Regions from separate parts of the Frankia sp. CcI156 genome, predicted to be linked through region 2. Evidence: riboswitches for the same ligand, from Rfam matches in the RefSeq annotation. Region 2 holds a riboswitch; each other region holds the start of a gene.

The links. A riboswitch is a leader RNA that binds a small molecule or an ion and turns the genes downstream of it on or off. The one in region 2 is predicted to bind cyclic di-AMP.
Region 1: linked by a shared signal. The riboswitch ahead of CcI156_RS11360 (peptidoglycan-binding protein) and the one ahead of CcI156_RS02150 (transglycosylase family protein) in region 2 are both predicted to bind cyclic di-AMP.
Region 3: linked by a shared signal. The riboswitch ahead of CcI156_RS08605 (C40 family peptidase) and the one ahead of CcI156_RS02150 (transglycosylase family protein) in region 2 are both predicted to bind cyclic di-AMP.

Annotation. Positions count from the first base shown of each region.
Region 1 covers NZ_MOMD01000025.1:35,652-42,313, forward strand. Annotated here, with positions in the region: gene CcI156_RS11340 (lasso peptide biosynthesis B2 protein) at 1-377, opposite strand, end outside; gene CcI156_RS11345 (lasso peptide biosynthesis PqqD family chaperone) at 374-691, opposite strand; gene CcI156_RS11350 (asparagine synthase-related protein) at 714-2,555, opposite strand; gene CcI156_RS26835 (lasso RiPP family leader peptide-containing protein) at 2,567-2,677, opposite strand; gene CcI156_RS11355 (AfsR/SARP family transcriptional regulator) at 2,871-3,707, opposite strand; gene CcI156_RS11360 (peptidoglycan-binding protein) at 3,965-4,714, opposite strand; cyclic di-AMP (ydaO/yuaA leader) riboswitch at 5,206-5,404, opposite strand; gene CcI156_RS11370 (alpha/beta hydrolase) at 5,955-6,500, opposite strand.
Region 2 covers NZ_MOMD01000003.1:129,987-133,821, reverse strand. Annotated here, with positions in the region: gene CcI156_RS02155 (transglycosylase family protein) at 1-455, opposite strand, end outside; cyclic di-AMP (ydaO/yuaA leader) riboswitch at 458-647, opposite strand; gene CcI156_RS02150 (transglycosylase family protein) at 1,121-1,798, opposite strand; cyclic di-AMP (ydaO/yuaA leader) riboswitch at 1,805-2,039, opposite strand; gene fbaA (class II fructose-bisphosphate aldolase) at 2,945-3,835, opposite strand, start outside.
Region 3 covers NZ_MOMD01000016.1:153,057-157,511, forward strand. Annotated here, with positions in the region: gene CcI156_RS08595 (type 1 glutamine amidotransferase) at 1-521, shown strand, start outside; gene CcI156_RS08600 (PHB depolymerase family esterase) at 658-1,305, shown strand; gene CcI156_RS08605 (C40 family peptidase) at 1,825-2,931, opposite strand; cyclic di-AMP (ydaO/yuaA leader) riboswitch at 2,937-3,103, opposite strand; gene CcI156_RS08610 (hypothetical protein) at 3,455-3,841, opposite strand; gene corA (magnesium/cobalt transporter CorA) at 4,056-4,455, opposite strand, start outside.

The sequences.
Region 1 (6,662 bases), on a different contig from region 2:
ATCGACTCCCCGACGATCACTCCGTCCGCCTCGACCCACGCGTGCGCGGCGAACGGCGCGATGGTGCGCACCCCCACACGCCACGTCGGGAACGTTCCGGTCAACCGGCACAGCAGGGCGGTCGCTATCGAGCGGGGAACACAGCCCCGCGCGCCGCGGCAGGTGAGGCTCACGGCTGTCACCGCCTGCCGGGCGGCGAGCGCGGTGCCATAGTCGGCCGGGCGGGCGCCCGCGCCCACCCCCGTGAGCACCCGGCAGATGCGGGCCGGCGACTGGGTCGCGAGCACCCGCGCGATCCCCACGGCGACCAGCGCGCCGAGCCGACGAGCGAGGGACGGTTTCGCCTCCGGCCGCTCGACCACCATCGGCGCGGTCACCGGGCCTGCGTCCGGGGATCGCAGACCGCCTCGGTCTCGGGTGACCATCGGGACTCGGGCTCGGCCTCGATGAGGCCCACGTCCGCGAGTTGGGCGAGCAGACCCTCCACGTCGCGGCGCGCCGTCTCCGGGTCAACCTCGCTGGTCTCACACAGCCCGCGGACGGCGGCTGCCGTGTCACCGCCGTCGAGCAGGATCCGCAGCACCAGGTCACCCGAGGGGTTGAGGGTCCAGTATCGGCCGTTGTCGATATGGAGGAGCACCGCTCCGTACTGGGTCGGCGCCCGCACCACGTCAGGCCGCAGCGTCACCATGATCACTCACTCCTCCGGTAGCTCAGTCAGGGCCCCGCCGGCTCGCGAGCACCCGCAGCCACGCGTCCGCCGCGAACGTCGGTCGCAGCGCCTGGTGGCGATGACCAGGTACGGACGAAGATCGGCACGCCTGGCGCAGCGCGTCCGACTCGATCAGGCCGAGATCGGCCAACGGGCTGTCATCGCACAGCTTCACCAGGACGTCCTGGCTGGTGCGCAGGCCCTGATCCTCCTCGGCGGCGGTATCCGCCTTGGTCTCGCGGCGCAGGCATTCCTGCGGCACCAGCCGGCGCATGGCCTCCTGCAGTAGCGGTTTGTACTCCCACGGACCGGTGCGCTCTTCGGGCCGCACCGCCAGCACCGCCCGGACCACCCGCTCGTCGAGGAAGGGTGCGGCGAGCGGCGGGCCGACCGGATCGGCGAGCTGGTCGAACAACCGGAACACCGCCGCGCCAGCGCGGATGGCGAAGAGATCGGCGTGGCCGTCCCGGGTCTCGGCCAGCGGCCGGGCGCGCCGGACGGCCTCCGCGAACGCTCCGGCCAGCAAGTCGAGGGCCGTCGGCGTGAGCCAACCCGGGACCACAGGCGGAAAGGCCCAGTCGAGCGAGGCCAGGACGCCCGGGTGGGATCGGCCGGAACCGGCCGGACGGCGCGCGTGGCCGACCGTGGCACGGCGGGCCTGGTCGAGCGCATCGGCCATGTCGGCGAGGCAGTCCCGGTAGCCGCGCGGGCGCATCATTCGCAGGCACGCCATCCACGGCCAGCCCTCCTGCGCTCGGTGTCCGCGCAGGTCGTGCAGCGCCCGCCGGGGCCGGCGGCGCAACAACCGGGGGAGGTAGACGGGACAGCCGTAGGCGACCTCGTCACCACCGAACCCGGTGAGGTGCACCCGCGGCCCGTACAGCGCGACCCGGTCAAGACCCGCGCGCAGCTTCGCCCGGTCGCCGATGCCGACGAACGGCCGGTCGAGCGGTTCGTCGGCGTCGGCGATGCCGTCGTAAACGAGGGGAAGCCCGGCGGCGGGCAGGATCTCGCGCGTGACGCCAGGGAGCGTGGCCGCGGCCCGCGCGGCGTCGTCGTCACCGGGATCGGGGGCGATCCCGGTGAGCGCGACCACGTCGGCGGGGCCGCGCGCGGCCAGGCAGCACACCGAGGTGGAGCTCAGTCCGCCCGACAGATCACAGCTCACTGTCCCGCCGCCGGCGACCCGCGCCGCCACGGCCTCGGCGAGAGCCGCCCGCAGGGTCGGCGCCCCCTCCGTGCGGGACCGCACCGGTGCCGGTCGACGCCACCACCGCAGGACGGTGGCCTTCTCGTCAGGGCCGACGAGAAGGTAGTGATCCGGGGGCAGCGCGTCGATCGACTCCCAGAGCACCAGGTCATCGAGCGGATGGGGCGGTGACGGGTCGAGCAGCGACAAAGCCAGCGCCGTCCGGTTCAGCGGGGCGCCCGTGAGCCGGGCAAGCACGTCGGCGCGGTCGGCGGCGACCAGGTGGCTGCCCAACCGGGCGGTGAAGACCCGCCGGGTTCCCGTCGGGCTGCCCTGGACGCGACGGTGGCTGTCGATTTCGGCGATCACGTGGTAGTCGCCGGCCACGGCGCGCGCGAGGTCGAGAGCGTGCACGTCACGGGCCGAGAGAAGCAGCCGCAGGAGCTGTCGCGCGTTGGTCGCGGCACACCCGATCAGGGCCAGCCGCGAGCGCCCGGCGACGGCACTGACCATGGCATCGTCCGGCCAGTTGCCGACGATCCACGGCCGCCCGGAGGCATACCGCAGCATGCGACGAGCCCCCGGCGGACGCACGACGGGATCACGGTCGGCCAGCACCAGAAACCAGCAGGACGGAATCGGGACCACCGCCACCCCGGCCGCCGTCACGCAAAACGCCGCCAGGAGTAGTCACGCCCCCAGCCCCAGCGGCCGTTCGTCACTGCGGCGAAGCTGCCGGCATCTTCCAGTCGCGGGGGGAGGTAGATAGCCTTCATCGTCTTCTCCTCAGCGGTTTCCGCGCGCCCTCGCCCCGGTGGCGTGCGCCCCGGTGGTGATACACGGCGGCGCCGCGCGCGTGGCCCGGGCGCCGGCCGGCTGGTCCAGCCCGTATGGTTGAAATTCCCCCGCCGGGTTCACTGGCGGTTCAGCTGACTTCCGGCGCACGACTCGGCCGGCACGGCCGTGGCATCAGGTGACCCACGAGTCCGGATTCAGTACATGCTGATGGGCACGCCGCAGTTCGACACCGGGCTCGATCCCGAGTTCGGTCACCAGCCGCCGGTAGACCGTCTGGTACTCGGCCAGTGCCTCGGCCCGCCGGCCGGTGTGTTCCAACGCAAGGATCAGCTGGGCCCAGAGACGTTCCCGGGTCGGATGTTCGACCGTGAGCGCCCGCAGGGTCGGCAGCACCCGGTCGTACTCGCCGAGGGCCAGGCGGGCGTCGATCAGGTCCTCGCACACCGCCCAGCGAGCCTCCTCCAGCCGGAGGACCTCCGCGCCCGCGATCTCCGCCGGGAGCTCGTCGAAGGCGTCCCCCCGCCACAGCGCGAGGGCGCCTTCGAAAAACCCGGCGGCGCGTTCCGGCGAGCCGGCGCGCACGGCGGCGCGGCCCTGCTCGGCGGCCGATTCGAACCGCTTAGCGTCGATCTCACCGGACGCGACGACCAGGCGGTACTCCCCCGGCCGGCTCTCGATGCGCCCGGGGCCGTTCCCCCCGGCTCCGGACGTGTCCAGGGGCGGCCGGAGGGTGTGCCGCAGCTCCGAGAGATAAGTCTTGATGTTGCCCCCGGCGGAGCGCGGCGGGGCATCCTGCCAGAGCGCGAGCCGCATCCCGTCCACACTCACCCACTGGCCGGCGTGCAGCAGCAGGGTCAGCAGCAGTATGCGCTTCTTGCGCTGGTCGATGCGGACCTGCTCGCCCGAGGATCGCCGCACCTCCAGCGGCCCCAGGACCGCGAACAGGAGACCGGCCCCGGTCACGGAGGATGCGTTCGGACTCGCCTCAGGTAGGTAGTCGTCGAGCATCGTGGCTCTCATCGATCGGGCCCCCGTTTCGGTTTTCCCGTGCGGGCCGGCTGGTCCCGTGCGGRCCGGCTGGTCCCGCCCGGGCCGATGCCGTCTCCCGACCCGGTGCTCCCGGCCGGGTGCTGGCCCGGTGGCTGAATACCCCCACCTCACCCCGGGTAGTCATCCGGTGCGTGCGGATATCGAGCAGCGCCCTCGGGCGGGTCGGGAACACCGGCCGGCGGCAGCGGAGCCCGGTCGGCGGGCCTCGATCAGAGTCAGATCCCGAGCTTCGCCCGCGTCTGCGGTCCGACGATCCCGTCAACCACCAGACCGTGCTTCAGCTGGAAGTCCTTGACCATGTGGTTGGTCTGGTACCCGAACTTCCCATCCACGCTGATCGGGTAGCCAAGGCTGGCGAGCCTCTTCTGGATCTGGTGGACGTCGAGGCGGAACCCGAGGCCGACGGCCAGCGACGGGTAGCGGGCCGCGGGTGCCACCACGGCCGCACGCACCGGGGCAGCCAGCGAGGAGTAGGAGATGTTCGTGAACCGCACGCCGCGCGAGACGGCCGCCGCCGCCGCCTGTCCCCGGGCCAGGTAGCGGTAGTGCAGGCCGTTGGTGTAGGCGCTCCAGGCGGTGATGCCCTGGCCTTCACAGACCTTCTTCGCCGCCCAGGCGTTGACGGCCGGGTCGTAGAGGTTGCGGTTACCCACCCAGCCGGCGTGGGCCCGCATGTTGATCTGCCACAGGCCGCGCGAGTCCTCGCCGTAGGTGGCGTGGGCGTAGGGGTTGCCGCCGGACTCCGCAAGAGCCACCGCGACCCAGGTGGCCAGCGGAACGCCGCGGCAGCCGGGCAGTCCCGCGTTCGCGGCCGCGCTGGCGATCGTCACATCGGGGACCGTGGTGGCGGCCCTGGCCGGGCTCGCGGTGGCGAACATGCCGGCGCCGGCGCCGATCACACCGACGGCGGCGACAACGGCGCCCCGGGTCCGGGTGGAACGTTTCCGATGCTTTCCCTTGGCCATTTCTTTGACATCTCATTTCGGTGTCGTCGAACACAGACGGGTGATCGAGGGGAGGGATGCCGCTCGAAGGAGGGCGAGCGGAGACGACCGCGCTGGAGAAGGGCAGCACCCAGTGCCGGTCTGCCGGTGCGCCGAGAGGCCGTCCGGGGACGACCGGGGACGACCGATCGACGCGCCCTGGGGATCCCGGGGTCGATGGGCTGAACAGCACGGCAGGCGGCCGTGGTCATTCCGTTCCAGGCCTGGCGGGCCCGGTGGACGGCAGGGGTCAGCCGRCCACAGACGACGAGGCCGGGTGGCTTTCAGCCGAGCTGGTGGTATGGCGCGTCAGCGCGATCGGCCGGTACGGGCACCGACCGGATGGCACGTTCTCGCGAAGACGTCAGGGCGAGAACGGCGCCCCGTATGGCGGGGACGCACCGCGGGTCGCGCCGAACGGCGTCACGGTCCAGAAGACCGGAGCCGAGCGTTCCTGAAACACAGGCAACGTCGAGTCCTTCCCGTACGCCTGCGAGGTTAGCTGTCGGGTTCGGGCCGGGAAGCCCGGCCGTTTCCGCGGCGTGYGCGTAACGGCTTAACCCCAAGGGTGGCCCGCAACGAGCCACCCGGAGGAACGTRGTTCCCCCGCTTCTGCCCAAGATCTCTCGGAGGGAGCTGCGRACCGTGGACAGAACTCGGCGTCGGCCCGGAGCTGTTGATACCCCGCAACCGTAGCGAACTACAGACCGTAGTGACAAGTACGAGTTGTGCCGAATCTGGGCGCATGTTGGTCACGATGCGTGCATAACGCTGCGATGCCGCAACTCTCGGACATCAATAGCAGCTACCGGTAGCGACGCAGATCACCCGTCACGACCGGATCTTGGCGATATGGCCGGTCTGTCGAGACGGGGACCGGTGGCCACGAGGTCCGGTAGTCACCGGGACCGCCCGGCCGTCCGGCAACCCAACCCCGGCAACCACGGCAACCACGGCAACCACGGCAAGCGGGAAGCCTGGCCCGGGGGTCGGGTGGCGTGCGGACGGGTACGCAAACGCGAACGGCGCAGGCTTCGAGCCTGCGGCTCGAAGCCTGCGCCGTTGGAAAACGGACGATGCGGTACGGGACGGACGACTGACCCGCGGATTCGCGTGATTCGCGCCGGCACCCGCCGAGGAAACACCTGCTGAGCGGTTGGGCCTCCCGCGAAGGCACACCCCGATCGGACCGGCACGCGGGCGCGCCCGGCACCGGGCGAGATCAGTCGACCGACCGGTCCCGCTGCCGTTGCCGTGGGGCCAGCCGCGGGACACGGAGGTTCTCGAGGAACAGCAGGATGTGCGCGCCGACCGCACGCCGGCCGGGGCCGGCGAGCACGCCATGCCCCCCGGGCAGCGACGCCAGCCGGGCCCGGCGCGCGGTCCGCGTCATCATGCGCGCCAGCGCAAGCGGGCTGACCTCGTCGCGCTCGGCATGGAGCAACAGGATCGGCAGGTCGGGAAGCGACCGTGGGATCGGTTGTCCCGGATCCTCGCCCGCGATCTTCCGGTACACCAGCGGCAGGTCGAGCAACACGAGGGCATCCGGCCGGACCGCTGGCGAACCGGCGCCGACCAACGCCCGCAGGGCCCCGCTGTCCGAACCCAGCAGGACGAACGGACCATCGGGGGCACGCGCCTCACCAAGGGCGAGGACGGTGTCTCTCCCATGGTCGAGAAACGTCACCTGATAGCCGTCGAGCGCGAGCCGGAAAGCTAGGCCCTCGAAATGTTCGGCGGATTCTCCACGACCGGGAAGAAGGACCACACTGGCTCTTCTCGAGTGGGTGGGATCACCACTGGGCCAGTAACGGGTTCCCGGCCCCCCCACATATCCACGGGGGCGCGGATGAAAGTATGACGACGAAACCATGGACGACACAGCATGCTCCGATCGGAAACCGTCCAGAGATGTACCCGGTACTGACCG
Region 2 (3,835 bases):
ATGGGGGGTTCCACCGGGGTGATGGCCTGCTGGATGACGTCACCGGAGCCGCCCGGGACACTGGCCGGGCCGTTGTTGGTCAGGCCCATCTTGACCGAGCAGGACGGCCATGGCTGCCAGCCCCGCTGGTTGTAGAGCTTCGCGGCCGCCTCGTCCTGCGTGGCGGGCGATGCCTGGTACGGGCGGCCGGAGTACCCGAGCCCGTGCCAGGTCTGGTCGTCGAACTGGTAGGCACCGGAGAAGCCGTTGCCGGTGTTGACCGCGTAGTTGCCGCCGGACTCGCATTGGCGGAGCTTGGCGAAGTCGTCGGAGGTGGCCGCGCCCGCCGGAGCCGCGGTGACCGCGAGGCCGCTGCCGACGATGGCCGTGACCGCGCCGGTGGTGCGCAGGATGCGACCGGCGGGCGATGGGGCCTGCGGTGCTCGATGTCTGCCGCCACGACGCCCAGAGGGCATGTCAGTCCAATCCCGTCGCCTGCGGGGTGAGCTGTCGGGTGCGGGCTGGGATGGCCCGGCCGGAGGATCCGACCCCGGGTGGGAACCGCTCTCCACCATGGGCCGGGACGCACCGGCTTTACCCCAAGGACGCCGCTTGCGGCGCCCGAAATGTGGGTCCCCCACTCCTGCCCGCTGCGGTCGATGTTCGTTCCGGCCGCTCGTACGGGGGCAGGACTCGGCGTCCGTCCGGGCGGCCTCGCCGACGAGGCGAGTGAGRGGCACTCTAGCGAGAACCGCTCATGGAGCGCAAACCGGGGTGGTCCGGAGTAACCAGTGAGGATCGCGCGAATCGTGCCACTTCCATACAGGTTCCGCAGGTGGCTCGCTGGTCCTGCTGTTCCTCGTCGGCCTTGCCGAAGATCGGCTCTGCCGAAGATCGGCCCTGCCGGAGGCCGGTCAGGGTGCGGTCCTGGTGATGCTGGTGGTGGGTTGTACGGGCCGGCCCGTACGGGCCGTCAACCGGAGATCGTCCGGAGACAGGTCGGGCCAGCCCGTCGTCGAGGTGAGATCCCCTGACCGGTGTCGCCGGGGTGGGATGTCCGGTTCCCGCGGCGGTCGTCCCTCCGCCACGGGGGCGGAGCGAATGGATCAGCTGATGGAGCTGATGGGGCTGATGGGGAGGATCAGCGGAAGGTGGCCCGCCAGGTCGCCGGGCCGACGATGCCGTCGACGGCGAGTCCCTTGGCGGCCTGCAGGGCGCGGGCGACTGCGGCGGAGCGTGGTCCGTAGCGGCCGTCGATCGTGATCGGATAGCCCAGATGGTTGACGCGGGCCTGCCAGGCCCGCACGTCGTCACGTACCTGCCTGGCCAGTGCGGTCGTCAGGTTACGGGTGAATACGGGGGTGCTCATGGAGATGGGGCTGACCGTCAGCTCGCGGCGTTCCGTCGTGCGCGAGGCCTGGCCCGAGGAGCTCGACGAGCCGCCCGCGAGCTGGTCGGCGCCCATCCCGCYGCCACAGGCCGGCCACTGGCCGAAGCCGGACCGTCGGGCGAGCTTGAGCGCGGCCTCGTCCTGGACGGCCGGGGAAGCCTGGTGCGGCAGACCGCCGTAGCCGAGGCTGTGCCAAGTGCTGGCGGAGAACTGGTAAGCGCCGTAGTACGCGTTGCCGGTGTTGGTCGTGTAGTCACCGCCGGACTCGCACTGCCGCAGGCCCGTCCAGGTGGTGGCCGCATCGGCCGGCTGGCTGAGCGCGAAGGTGCCGCCCACCGCCGCCGCGAGTACTGGTGCGACCACGAGGGCCCGGGCCCGGCTGCGGGTACCGGCGCGGCATTGTCGGCCACTGATACGTGCGTCGGACATGTCTTGTGGTCCTTCCCCACGCCTGCGAGGTGAGCTGTCGGATTCGGGCTGGGAACTGCCCGGCCGTGCCAGGGATCCCTGGAGACGGAAGCCGCACCGGAAATACCTTTCCGGGTGGTCGTCGCACATGGCTTCACCCCGAGAGCATCGAATCCTTTCGATACTCGGAGATGGGTCCCCCGTTCKTGCCGCCCGGTTCGAGAAATCGTCGGCCAGGGGCAGGATTCGGCGTGCCGCCCGACGAATGCCCGACGTTGTTGCCGGGCACGGCGAAAACCATAACCACGCCGCCCGGCGAGTCGCCAAGCATTGAATAGGGTGCGTGAAAAAGAGCACACTCGGCGCGCCTGCTTGAGTAGGAACTGGCGGCCTGGTATCGCGCGTGCGCGCCCGCTCATCAACCTGGCGGTACGGCGTGCGGAGGCATTTGTGCTCGGCCGATCACCCTGTTTGCCGATGGTCGACGATGAGCGGAGAGTCCCACATCAGGCCAGATGCGTGACATGTCGACAAAGGCGTGACGGCCCTGCTACGAGATCGACGCGAGTGATCGGCCTGATACTACGCTTCGTCCATTGAAGCCTGTTTTTGTGAGAAAAACAACGGAAATCGGGCGGTAACTTGCGGCGTTGTGATTTTTGCACACGGCGGATTCAATCGGACACCGACTGTGAAAAGCGCCCGTCGGATCACCACAGTGGGCGAAGGGGTTCCCTGGGGGTGGGGCGGTAGGTGAACGGTTACCGAAGGTCCGGTGCGTGTCCGCTCATTTGGCCGAAACCTGCTGGTTGCCGGCGGGGGCGGCGTTACGCGAGGAGCGGGATGCCGCGCCCGCTAAACAGTGGTCCCCCAGCCGTCGGAGCGACCGGGGGACCGCGCGGGCCGGCATAGTACGGGAAATCGGCGGGTCGTGCATCGGACCGGGGCGGGTCGGATGTCCGCCGCGTGCCGGTCGTTCCGTCCGCCGGAAATGATGGAGAGGGTCGGACCGAGGGGTCCGGAGAATGTCCTCGGACGAGCGGCGGCGGTTGCTCGGTTGCCCGTTCGCGGCCGGCGGCTATCTGTCCGCTTGTCCGCCGGCCGGCGGACAAGCGGCCGGTATCCGACGAACCGATCCCGCCAGCCGGCGTGCGCTCCTGGGCCCGACTATGCCCGCCCGAGGCTGGTGCCGGCGGAACGGAGGTCCTCACACGCCTGGGCGACGCGGGCCGCCATGCTGCTCTCCGCGAGCTTTCCGTAGGTACGCGGGTCGTACGCCTTCTTCACGCCGACCTCACCGTCCACCTTGAGAACGCCGTCATAGTTTTTGAACACGTGGTCCACGATGGGGCGGGTGAATGCGTACTGGGTGTCCGTGTCCACGTTCATCTTGACCACCCCGTAGTCGAGGGTCTCGCGGATTTCGGTGAGAGCCGACCCGCTACCGCCGTGAAAGACGAGGTTGAACGGCTTCGCGCCGGCTGGCAGCCCGAGCTTCCTGGCGACGTACTCCTGTCCTTCGTGCAGAATCGTCGGGCGTAGCTTGACGTTTCCGGGCTTGTACACACCGTGCACGTTGCCGAAGGTGGCGGCGAGCAGGTAGCGCCCCTTCGCGCCGGTGCCGAGCACCTCGGCCGTCCGCCACATGTCCTCCGGCGTCGTGTAGAGCTTCTCGTCGATCGCGCCGACGACGCCGTCCTCCTCGCCGCCGACGACCCCGATCTCGACCTCGAGAACGATCTTCGCGGCGGCGGCGTCCGCGAGTAGTTCTTCGGCGATCTTGAGGTTCTCCTCGAGGGGGACCGCCGAGCCGTCCCACATGTGCGACTGGAAGAGCGGCTCGCGTCCCTGGGCCACCCGATTCTTCGAGATCGCGATCAAGGGGCGGATGTAGGTGTCAAGCTTGTCGGCCGGGCAGTGGTCGGTGTGCAGGGCGATGTTGACCGGATACGCCTTCGCGACGTGGTGGGCGAACTCGGCCAGTGCCTCCGCGCCGAGGACCATGTTCTTCACCGTCGAGCCGGACAGGTACTCGGCACCGCCGGTGGACACCTGCAC
Region 3 (4,455 bases), on a different contig from region 2:
TCCGGCAGAACCGGGCGATCCGGCGAGCGGTGAGCTCGGGAGCGGCGGTGCTCGCCGTGTGCGCCGGCTACCAGGTGATCGGCGCGACCTTCCCATCCGGTGGGGAGATCCACGAGGGGCTGAATCTCGTCGACGTGGAGACCCGTCGCTCCTTCGGCCCGTCGGACGCGCCGCCGGCGCGTGCGGTCGGGGACATCGTGGTGGAACCGGACGCACGGCTCGGCCTGCCCACCCTGTACGGGTATGAGAATCACGCCGGGCGGACGAGGCGGTTGCCCGGCGCGAGCGGCATCCCGCTCGGTACGGTCCGGCTCGGGATCGGTGACGGTGACGGCGGAACGGACGGCATCGTGGATGGCCGGGTCATCGGCACCTACCTGCACGGGCCGGTGCTCGCGCAGAATCCCGCCCTCGCCGATCTCCTGCTGAGCTGGGTCCATGGTCCGCTGCCGCCGTTGGACGCGCCCCGCGAGGTGGAGGTGCTGCGCCAGGCCCGGCGCCGCGCGTTGGCCGTCACCTGACGCGTCCCCTGGCTTTTTTTGGGGGGACAAGTGGGGGGACAAGGCGGACAGGCCCCGGTCTGACCCCGGTCTTGTCGTCATCTGCTGCCAGGTTTGCGGCGTTTCCCGGCCAGCGGTGTGGTTCGGTTGGACCGTGGTGTCGAATCCCCTCGCCGGATGGTGGGGCAAAAACAAGAGAACCGTGCTCATCGTCGGTGTCGTGATCGTGGTCGTCTGGGGCTACCTCGGGACCCGTGACCGCCCGAAGACCCAGCGGGTCAGCCTGCCCGGCGACTACGCGTCGGCGGGCCGCGAGCTGCTCGTCCAGGCCCCGTCCGATCCCGCCAACCCGCTTCCGCTGGTGTTGATCCTGCACGACGACAACGCGGACGCGAAGTCACTTGACCGGCAGAGTGACGCCGGCAAGCTCGCGAACTCCCGCGACTTCGCGGTGGCCTTCCCGGAAGCCGTGGGCGGCACGTGGCGGATCGACGGACCCGAGGGGGCCGACGTGCGCTATCTGCGCGACGTGGTCCGCTTCGTCTCCACGAAACGGACCAAGGTGGATCCGAACCGGGTCTACGTGTGGGGGATCGGCGAGGGTGCCCGGCTGGCCCTGACCGCCGCCTGCGCCCCGGGTAAGCCGGAGTTCGCCGCGGTCGGCGTCGTCGGGCAGTTCGACCCGGAGCCCGGGCCGACCTGCCAGGACCGTGTCCCGGAGGGCCGGGCCCCGGAGGCCTCCTGGGACCGGAAGGTCAGCGAGACCCTGTGGAAGTTCTCGTCTGGTCACCGGCTGGGGGCCTGACCGCGGCGCCCGCGAGCGGGCCGGGCGGTTTCCGCACCGGGCAGAGACCGAGGGCTGAAGTCCGCCGATGCCGCCGGGAGGGGGGTAGCGGCATCGGCGGACCTGGTCGGCCGGGGCCCGAGGCCCGCCGGCCTTCCCGTGCGGATGGGGGGGGAATCCGAGGGAAGGCCGGCGGAATCGGGGGCCTTCCGGCCGGACGGACGTCAGATGGGGGGGAGATCTGACGTCCGTCCCACCGGAAGGAGGGCCCGTCCGGAGAGCTGGAAAGGAACCACATAGGCGGGTTGTCGGGCGGTGACAGGGCCCGCTTGCTGGTCTGTCCGCGGCTTCGCCGGTGGGTGGGAGTCCCGGGTCCGGCTTCCACGGCTTCGGGTCGGCGCCTGGAGAGGGGCTCGGTAGCCGGCCGCTCGTGGACTGGCAGGGCTCGTGTGGTCCGCGCCCCAGCCGCGAAGGYGATCCACCGGAGCCGGGTGAGCCGTTGCGTCGGCATGAGGGCGGTGCGCCGGCTCCGACCGGCCGCTAGAGGATCCGACCGACGTAGTAGGAGGTGGTATAGATCTTCTTGAGCGACACGACGTCGCCGGTGTGCGGCGCCGCCCACATCATGCCGTCGCCCGCGTAGATGCCGACGTGGTAAATGTTCCCGGGTGTCCCGAAGAAGATCAGGTCGCCGGGCTGTTTGTTGTACTGCGACACCCGGGTGGCGGCGGCGAACTGGGCGTCGGTCGTCCGCGGCACGCTCCTGCCGAGCTGCTTGAAGATGTACTGGATGAGGCCGGAGCAGTCGAACGAGCTCGGGCCCTCCGCACCGTAGACGTAGGGCTTGCCGGCCTGCAGGGAGGCCAGGTAGACGGCCTTCTCCCCGAGGGAGCTCGACGGGACCGGAACCGACGCCTGGTCCGCGGCGTCCCCTGTCGTGAGGAGATCCGACCAGGCGGCGTTGCGGACGAGCCGGGGGGTGGGCGCCGGCCGTACGCGCAGGGTGGCGTCGTTCGCCGAGCGGGCGGACTGCAGGGCGTCCGTGCCGTCGAAGACCGCGGTGACATTCGTGGTGGTGAGCACCCGGGCCGTGTAGGAGGCGTAGCCCTGGGCGTTGGTGTARAGGTGCTTGAAGGTGGCCCACCCGGTGGGGAGCTTCACCTGCACCTTGACCAGCTGGTTCGCCAGCGGTTCGTGGGTCTGCTCGTTGTAGAGCGAGAAGCCGATGTCGATCGGMTGGTCCGCGCTGACGCTCACGTCGGGGTTGGTCACCCGGAGACCGACCTGAACCTTGCCGGCCAGGGGCGGGGCGTCGACACCGCCCGTCGAGCCGAGCAGGGAGGTGGAGCCGTGGGTGCTGACCGCCGCGGCGGCGATGCTGCCCCCCAGGGCGGCCTGGGAGCCGATCTGCGCGGCGAGGGTGATCGGAGCGGTGTTCGGCTGCTCGTCCTTCGCGGCGTCGGCGTTGATGTCGGTGGCGCAGCCGGCGAGAGCCACTCCGGAGACCGCGACGGTCCCGGTGGTCACGGCGGCGAAGGCGCGGGCCCGGGCCCGGCTGCGGGCGGCCGGGGGCGCGGAGGGTGCGCGGTGACGGCCGCGACCGGCGCCTCGCGTTTCTTCGTCGAGCTKCACGCTTTGCGCGGACAACGGTGTATTCCTTCCCGTGCGCCTGCGAAGTGAGCTGTCGGGTTCGGGCTGGGCTGCCCGGCTCTCGCGTGACCTTCACGCGTCGAGCTTCACCCCTAGGTCGACACCGCGGATCGGCGCCGGCCGGTGGAGGTGGGTCCCCCGCTCCTGCCCCTGATGACGACTCGGAGGGGACACCGGGGCCGGGGGCAGGACTCGGCGTTCGGCCCGGTGTTGTCGTGACGTCGGCGTGAGACTAGTCCACTTGGATGGGGTGGGTAAACACTAGTCCTTCCCAACTACAGCGAGTGCGCGTTGAAGTTCCCGTCGCGCGGCGTCGGCGGCCCGCGCGGTCGGCCGGGCTGACCGGGCGGCCCTAAGGCCCTTCGCGCCCCGTTTGTCCTGCTGGTTTTTCGTTGCGTGTGGGGTCCGCGGCGGCGGCCGGTCCGGGTGAGAGGCGGGCGGGCGGGTAGCCCTCCCGCGGCCCGTGGGCGATTTTGACTACTTAAAGTAGTCGACGGGTGAGGCCGGGTGTGCACCCCCCTCAGCGGGACCGGGAGCCGCGGCGGGTGAGGAATCCCGCCGCATCGAGCACTTGGAGCTCGACCGCGAGCTCGTGGACCTCACGGGGCAGCGAGCGGTGGTGCGCCAGCGCCTCGACCGCGGCGCGGGCGTGGTCGGCGAGCTCGTCGAGGGCGTGCTGGCGCTGGCGCATCCGAGCCCGCTCCTCCTGGATGGTCCGGACCGTGTCCTCCTGCCACCGGCGGGTCCGGATGAGATGCTCGCTGGCGTCGGCGGCCTGCCGCTCGGCATCCTCCAGCCGGTTGAGGAGCGCGTCGAGGGCCTCCAGCCGGCCGGCGAGCTCCGCGATGAGATCGCCCCGATCGGGCAGGATGGCCGTTTTACGACTCTTGGGGTCAGGCGAGGTCATGGAGTCCCCCGAGGGGTGGGGGGTCGGCGGGGACCGCGCCGAGCGGCTGGCGCGAGACCCGGTTGCTCCGACACGGTTGGTAACGGTAACCGACGTGGCGGGCCAGGGGTAACCCATCGTACGGATACGTCGCGTCAGCCAACTTATAGTAAAAAGGGACTATGGATCTGCCGTCATTGTCGTGGTCTATGCGCGCATAGCATGCAGGTCGGTGTCAGAGCCAGCCGTTGCGCTTGAACGCACGGTAGAGAAACAGACAGATCGTCGTAATGACGGCCAGGACGGCCGGGTAGCCCCACGTCTGACGAAGCTCCGGCATGTGGTCGAAGTTCATGCCGTAGATCCCGGCGACGGCGGTCGGGACGGCGCCGATCGCCACCCAGGCACTGATCCGTCGCATGTCCTCGTTCTGCGCGATCGTCACCTGCGTCAGCGTCGCCTGGAGCACGGAGGAAAGCAGCTCGTCGAAGTGAGCTATTCGCTCGCTGACCTGCTCGAGGTGGTCGGCGACGTCCCGGAAGTAACGGCGCATCGCCACGTCGACCATCGTGGGGGCGTCCATGGTGAGGGTACGCAACGGGCCCGCGAGCGGCAGCACCGCGTGCTTGAGCTCC